3 regions of the Silvimonas sp. genome follow, and region 2 is predicted to be linked to each of the others. Evidence: predicted binding sites of a transcription regulator. Region 2 holds the regulator's gene; each other region holds the start of a gene.
What was found. Region 2 encodes FNR, which switches genes on or off when oxygen is low (the NO sensors DNR and NnrR bind a similar motif). Its sites were predicted from a motif close to TTGATNNNNATCAA; they were not measured.
Positions count from the first base shown of each region.

Region 1: the regulator FNR is predicted to act here: its motif matches at 1,193-1,206, upstream of P4L78_RS07140 (formate/nitrite transporter family protein).
Region 3: the regulator FNR is predicted to act here: its motif matches at 1,311-1,324, upstream of P4L78_RS18940 (nitronate monooxygenase family protein).

Region 1 covers NZ_JARLJK010000064.1:207,911-210,174, forward strand. Annotated here, with positions in the region: gene P4L78_RS07135 (aspartate/glutamate racemase family protein) at 1-189, opposite strand, end outside; gene P4L78_RS07140 (formate/nitrite transporter family protein) at 233-1,087, opposite strand; gene coq7 (2-polyprenyl-3-methyl-6-methoxy-1,4-benzoquinone monooxygenase) at 1,250-1,903, opposite strand; gene P4L78_RS07150 (peptidylprolyl isomerase) at 2,014-2,264, shown strand, end outside.
Region 2 covers NZ_JARLJK010000122.1:358,335-360,598, forward strand. Annotated here, with positions in the region: gene P4L78_RS14365 (phasin family protein) at 1-179, shown strand, start outside; gene P4L78_RS14370 (hypothetical protein) at 299-1,006, opposite strand; gene fnr (fumarate/nitrate reduction transcriptional regulator Fnr) at 1,020-1,766, opposite strand; gene hemN (oxygen-independent coproporphyrinogen III oxidase) at 1,984-2,264, shown strand, end outside.
Region 3 covers NZ_JARLJK010000142.1:175,761-178,024, forward strand. Annotated here, with positions in the region: gene P4L78_RS18925 (ribonucleoside triphosphate reductase) at 1-190, shown strand, start outside; gene nrdD (anaerobic ribonucleoside-triphosphate reductase) at 319-507, shown strand; gene P4L78_RS18935 (anaerobic ribonucleoside-triphosphate reductase activating protein) at 530-1,258, shown strand; gene P4L78_RS18940 (nitronate monooxygenase family protein) at 1,403-2,264, shown strand, end outside.

The sequences.
Region 1 (2,264 bases), on a different contig from region 2:
TTGCTCGCCCAAGCCTTCCCAGTCTCCGGCACGCTGGCTCGCCTCAATGGCAGCGAAGTCCAGCGTCAGCATCAGGCTGGGTGCGTTGTGATGTCCACCCAGCTTTTCCTTGGCGTAGCGGTTTAACAACCGGTAGTACTCCGCCGAAGATTCCCAGCTCATCCCACCAATTACGCCGATGGTTTTCATTGTTGCTCCGTGCAGTTCAGGCTGAAATCAACCTGCCTGCCATTCAGGGCACCAGGTCGGGCACACATGCCGCATTCGGCATTTCGGCTTTGGCTGCAGTTACCGCAGCCTTCCGCCGCGGCAGATAGATCAAGGCGTACGGCAGGCCAATCAGCAGGGCGCCGCCCACCAGATTACCCAATGTTGCCGGGATCAGATTGGCAAAGACAAACTGGCTGACGCTGATATCGGCGCCGGCCATCATCGCTGCAGGAATAATAAACAGGTTGGCGATACTGTGCTCCATACCCAGGGTGACAAAGGCCATCACCGGGAACCAGATGCCCAACATGCGACCCAATGTGTCTTTGGCCGAATAACCCTGCATCGAAGCGACACACACCAGCAAGTTGGCCAACATACCCTTGGTGAAGGTCATCCAGAACGGATGCGACACTTTGCCGTTAGCAATGGTAATCAAGTATTGAGTTGCGGCGTCTGTGGTCAGCAAATGGGTTTCCAGGCCGAACACCCAGGCAGCGGCAATTGCGCCAACTGCATTACCCGCAAATGAGATTGCCCAGAAACGGCTCAGCAAACGCCAGTCGATCTCGCGTCGCCACCAGGACACAAAACCGCCGGCACAATTGGAAGTGAACAAATCAGCGCCGGTCAGTGTCACCGCAATAAAGCCCAACGGGAACACTGCACCAAACAGAAGCTTGACCAGCCCCGGGTTGCTGGCTGCCAGCCCAGTCGAACCTCCGGCTACTTCCATTGCCAGCAACGTACCCAGGCCAATAAACATGCCGCCGAGCACGGCCATCAATCCAAGGCGCCACGTGGGAGTGGTTGCCTTCTCCGCACCGTGGTGCGACATGTATTCAACTATTTCGGCTGGGGTGCGTATTTGCGACATTGGGGCGCCTGCAAGGTCAGATTGGTATGACATGCAGTTATACGCGGCCACTTTACCCGGCTGCTGTGAACAATTTCCGGTTATGCCATGTGAATAAGCCGACCTTTGATTGATATCAAATTTAGGCTGTGAATTAGTGCCGAACTAGCTCGTTTGGCCGATTTACAAGCGGTACGACAGAGATGTCATTACCTTGGATGTTGTTGCCATCAAACCGGCCACCGGTGCAGGCAGTGGTGCCGCGCCCAGTTGCACGGCTTGTTCCGCATGACCCAGTTCATCGGTATGCATTTGCTCGACCACGGCGCGGCTTTTGGCATCTTGCTGCGGCAAAGTATGCAGATGCGATTGCAGATGCGCGCCGACCTGCCGTTCGGTCTCGGCCAAAAAGCCCAGATTCCACTTGTCGCCAATCACGCCCGCTGCGACACCCATGGCCAGACTTCCGGCATACCAGAACGGGTTTAGCAGACTTGGACGGCTGCCTAGTTCCTGCAAGCGACGCTCAGTCCACGCCAGATGTTCGACTTCTTCATGCGCGGCTTGCTTGAGCGCTTCCCGCGCCTTGGGGTCACGTGCCGTCAATCCTTGCCCTTGATACAAGGCTTGCGCGCAGACTTCGCCACTATGATTCACCCGCATCAAACCGGCCGCGTGTGTTTTGTCGGCTTCGCTCATTTCGGCTTCGTCGATGTGGGCATCCGGATGAGCACGTTCACTGATTGCCGGTGCCGCCAGCGTACGCAGCATCACGTCAAACTCATTGATCAGGCGATCAACCGAAGGCAAAGCAGGCAGTTTGGGCAGCGGCAACATGGCGGGGACTCTTGGTTTTGCGGCAATTAATTGCGTGCCATTCTAGCGCAATGGCGGCATAGCGGCCCGTGATATCATTGCCGCTCTTGTCCCTAACCGAGTCACGATGCATGAAAAAGTTCTTGCTGGCACTGGGCCTGACGCTGATCGCCAGCGTTGCCGCAGCTGCAAATCCGCAAGTGGTGCTTGATACCGCCAAAGGCCAGATCACCGTCGAGCTGTATCCCGATGCAGCCCCGGCGTCTGTCGCCAACTTCCTGCGATATGTGAAAGAGAAACACTACGATGGCACTATCTTTCATCGGGTAGTGAAAGATTTTGTGGTGCAAGGCGGTGGTTACGATCCAAAAATGAGTGAACG
Region 2 (2,264 bases):
AAGCGCCCGCCGGTGCCGAAGGCATCAAAGTGTTGCGCAATGGCGTAGCGGCTTCGCTGGACGCTTATGGCACAACAGTAGCCGCTGCGCGCAAGCAGAGCGAAGAGTGGGTTGCCACTGTAGTACAGAATGTGACTAAAGCAGCGCCTGCGGCGAACGGTCGTCGCAAAGCTGCTTGAGCAAATGTTTTAACGTTTCAAAGCGCATATCTGCCGATTGCGATTATGGCCCTCTGACGAGGGCCATTTTTTTTGCCAACGCACCACCGATACTGGCTTAGCCTTGTGCTGTTGAAGTGTCAGGACGCGGTTGCGGCGGACGGGCTTGGGACGACTGGGAGTATCAGCAGCCACTGTGCTAGCTCCCTCGCCAGTGCATTAGAGCTACCTTGGAGCAAGAGGCCACTTTGCGCGGCGTGCCATGGAGTGAACGGCTCGGTGTCGAGGGCCAGGTAATCCCGCGCCTCTCGCTGCAGCTTCTCAAAACCGCCGTGAACCAGGTATTGCCAAGACTGCAGATCAAACGGCGTGCTGCCGGGTTGCTGCAACGCGCGCTGTAACCACAACCAGACCTCTCCAGACTGCATTAGGCAGGCACCGCTTGCGGTCTGCAAAAACGCGCCAGCCCCGGGGCCGCCTGCGTGAAGCCATGCGTTGGGCAGGGCTGGCGACAACGCTGCAATGATGGGTTCGGCTATTGCAAGGTCACTGTGCTTTGCACCGACAGCGAGCATCCAGCCGTAGATTTGCCCGAGGGGGTTTTGCAAGTTGCCGGCTATATCCAGCAGATGCCAGCCCTGTGCATCGGCTTGGCTTTTCCATGCCAGATATTCCGCGAGCCCTTGCGGGTTCACCAACACCAACGTGCTGTCGGGGGTGGGTGCAGGCGGCAAAGCAGTTGGAGTTTCTGCCGGAAATACCGGCACCCCCAATCCTGATCGCGCCAGGCGGCCAAGGATGGAGGATGCGAGCGCCGCTGGGGCAACCAGGCAAACTTGCGTGAGCATTGGAATCAGGCAGTCAATTGCTTTGACAGTTGTTCATCAATTGTTTCAAGCCTTCGGTGTCTTTCAGTTCGATGAGCCTGTTCTGTACTCGAATCAGACCATTGTCCTGGAAGCGCGATAAGGTTCTGCTTACCGTTTCCAGCTTCAGGCCGAGGTAGCTGCCGATTTCTTCGCGCGTCATGCGCAGATGAAAGCTGCTGTGCGAATAGCCACGTAAGGCAAAGCGCTGCGAGAGATTGAGCAAGAACGCAGCAATCCGTTCCTCTGCCTTCATATTGCCCAACAGCAGCATTACGCCATGATCGCGGACGATTTCGCGGCTCATCATCTTGTAAAGATGGCGTTGCAGGTTGGGAATACGGCGCGACATGGATTCGATTTCAGCAAAGGGCAGTTCGCATACTTCGCTATCTTCCAACGCAACTGCGTCACAAGTGTGATGGTCGGTGCTGATTGCATCCATGCCCATCAACTCACCATTCATGTGAAAACCGGTCACTTGTTCGCGACCATCTTCAGAAACGATGCTGGTTTTGAAGAAGCCGAGGCGCACTGCATAGAGTGCATGGAACGGCTCACCGGCACGGTAGAGTGCTTCGCCGCGCTTGATGGGGCGGCCCTGGCTGACCAATTGATCAACTTGTCGCATTTCTTCGGGCGACAAGCCAATGGGCAGACACAGTTCACGCAAACTGCAATTTGAGCAGGCGTGCCGCAGTTGCTTGAGGCCGGTTTCGCGTAACTGAATTGGTGACAGCATGATGTTGTTCCACTATGACTTGAAATTTTTACGCCATTGCAGCGGCACCCTTACACAATCCTGTGTGCCGCTTCATCGAATTCTGTGCCGCTTATTGAGCCAGGTCACGTATCCTCGCAGTAGATGCTAGCATCATGCGAGTCGTATTGATTTGGATCAAGTAACTATGTCCCAGATGTAGGCAAAATCTTTACCCTGTGTTTTAGGGGTAGGACAAATGCATACAACACCGTTGATCCAGCAGGTCGAATTCGATCGATCTCTTGTCGAGCGCTACGATGGCAAAGGCCCTCGCTACACGTCTTATCCCACCGCAGACCGATTTGCCGAGCTTGAAACTGCCGATTATCGCGAGATGCTGTTGCATTCGCGTGTAGGTGAGGCGGACAAGCCTGCTTCTTTATATTTTCATCTGCCGTTTTGCAATACGATTTGCTATTACTGCGCTTGCAATAAAGTGATTACCAAAGATGAATCGCAGGCAGTTAAATATACAGA
Region 3 (2,264 bases), on a different contig from region 2:
GGCCATCTCCAGCGCCGACGCCTGCCGCACCTTGGTTAAACGTGCGCTGGCGAATTACCGGCTGCCCTATGTGACGATTTCGCCCACTTTTTCAATCTGCCCCAAGCACGGCTATTTGAGCGGACACCATGAGTTCTGCCCGAAATGTGATGCCGACTTGATTAGCAAAAAGCAGCCCTGCTGCGCCTAGGTTTGCTGCATATGCATGCAGCGCACGCGGCTGAACGGTTGCCACGGAATTCCAGCCGCGTTCTTTTCTTCTCTTCCAACCCAAAACCCAAGCAATCTTTTGGGCCAGTGATCTAACAGGAGCACGCCATGAACGACCTCAGCATCCAGCAACATCTGCACAACGCCACAGAACAGGCCATCCAGCTCAAAGATGAAGAACGCACCCGCTGCGAAGTGTGGACACGCGTAATGGGTTATCACCGGCCCGTTTCCGCATTCAATATCGGCAAGCAGGGTGAGTTCGCCGAGCGCCAATTCTTTACCGAACAACATTGAATAACATCAAGAGCACGCCGATATGACCACGCCAGACGAACACGCGCCGCATCCACCCAAGCTGGGCGGACTTGTGCCGTTCTCCAGTTGCGACTATCCGGGCAAGCTCGCTTGCGTGGTGTTCATCTCTGGCTGCCCCTGGCGTTGTCACTATTGTCATAATCCGCATTTGCAAACACGCAGCAAAACACCGACCGAACCAACTTGGGATGACATCGTCAACTGGCTGGAGGGACGCAAAGGCTTGCTGGATGCCGTGGTCTTTTGTGGTGGTGAGCCGCTGACCGAACGTTGGTTGCCGTTGATGATGGCGCAAGTCAAAGCCATGGGGTTCGAGGTAGCGCTGCATACCGGCGGCGCCTATCCGGAGCGACTGAAACAATGCCTGCCTTATCTGGACTGGGTGGGCTTTGATGTCAAAGCCCCCTTTGCCGAATATGAAGGCGTAACGCAGATTCGCTCAAGTGGCGACCCCGCGCGCGAATCGCTAAGGCTCATACGCGATAGCGGCGTGGCCTATGAGTGCCGCACCACCATCCACCCATCTTTGCTGAACGACGATGCCTTGCTGCGGTTGGCCGGAACACTGGCGGTTTATGGCGTGCAAGACTTCGTGCTGCAACCTTTCCGGCCCAACGGCTGCGCCTCCAGCCAATTGCTGCAGCAACCGGCACCAGCCAATTATCCGAGCCCCGCCACATTGCAGCAGCTGAGCAAACTGGTACCTGGCACACGTATAAGGGCGCATTAATCACCGCTCATCTCGTGATTTTTATACACGGCATCATCAGCGCAGCAACGCCTTGATCTAGATCAAAATCACTCGACGACCAAACCCGCAGACTCCCACCCCTCAACAAAGAAAACGCCATTGTGGCGGGAGATCGCATTCATGCTGCACCACACTTTCAAACCGCTGCTCATCAAGGGTAAAGCGCTGCTACCAATCGTGCAGGGCGGGATGGGGGTTGGTATCTCGGCCCACAAACTGGCCGGTGCCGTCGCCAAAGAAGGCGCGCTAGGCACCATCGCTTCTGTTGATCTGCGTCATCATCACCCGGACCTGCTGGAGCAAAGCAAAGCAACAAAAGTTCAAGCCGAACTGGATGCCCTGAACTTTGAGGCGTTAGCCCGCGAAGTAAAGCTGGCCAAGGCCACTGCACAAGGTAACGGGCTGATTGCCGTGAACGTGATGAAAGCTGTTGCTTCCAATACCGACTACGTACGCGCAGCCTGCGAAGCCGGCACCGACGCCATCGTCATGGGTGCGGGCTTGCCGCTGGATTTGCCGGAAGTCACCGCGGACTACCCGAACGTTGCCCTAGTACCGATCCTCTCGGACAGCCGCGGCATCAATGTGGTTCTGAAAAAATGGCTTAAAAAGAACCGTTTGCCTGATGCCATTGTGATCGAGCACCCCGCCCACGCCGGTGGCCACCTGGGTGCGACCAAGATCGAAGAAATTCATAACGAGAAATTTGATTTCGACCGTGTGCTCACCGAAACCCATCAGATCTTCAAAGACCTGGGTCTGGAAAGCGCACGCATTCCGCTGATCGTCGCCGGTGGCATCAATAGCCACGAGAAGGTTCTGCATTACCTGAGCAACGGCGCTAGTGGCGTGCAACTGGGAACGGCCTTTGCCGTTACTGAAGAAGGTGATGCTCATCCCAACTTCAAAGAAGTGCTGGCCAACGCTCGCGATGAAGACATCGTGGAATTCATGAGTGTGGCTGGTCTGCCCGCCCGTGCCGTGC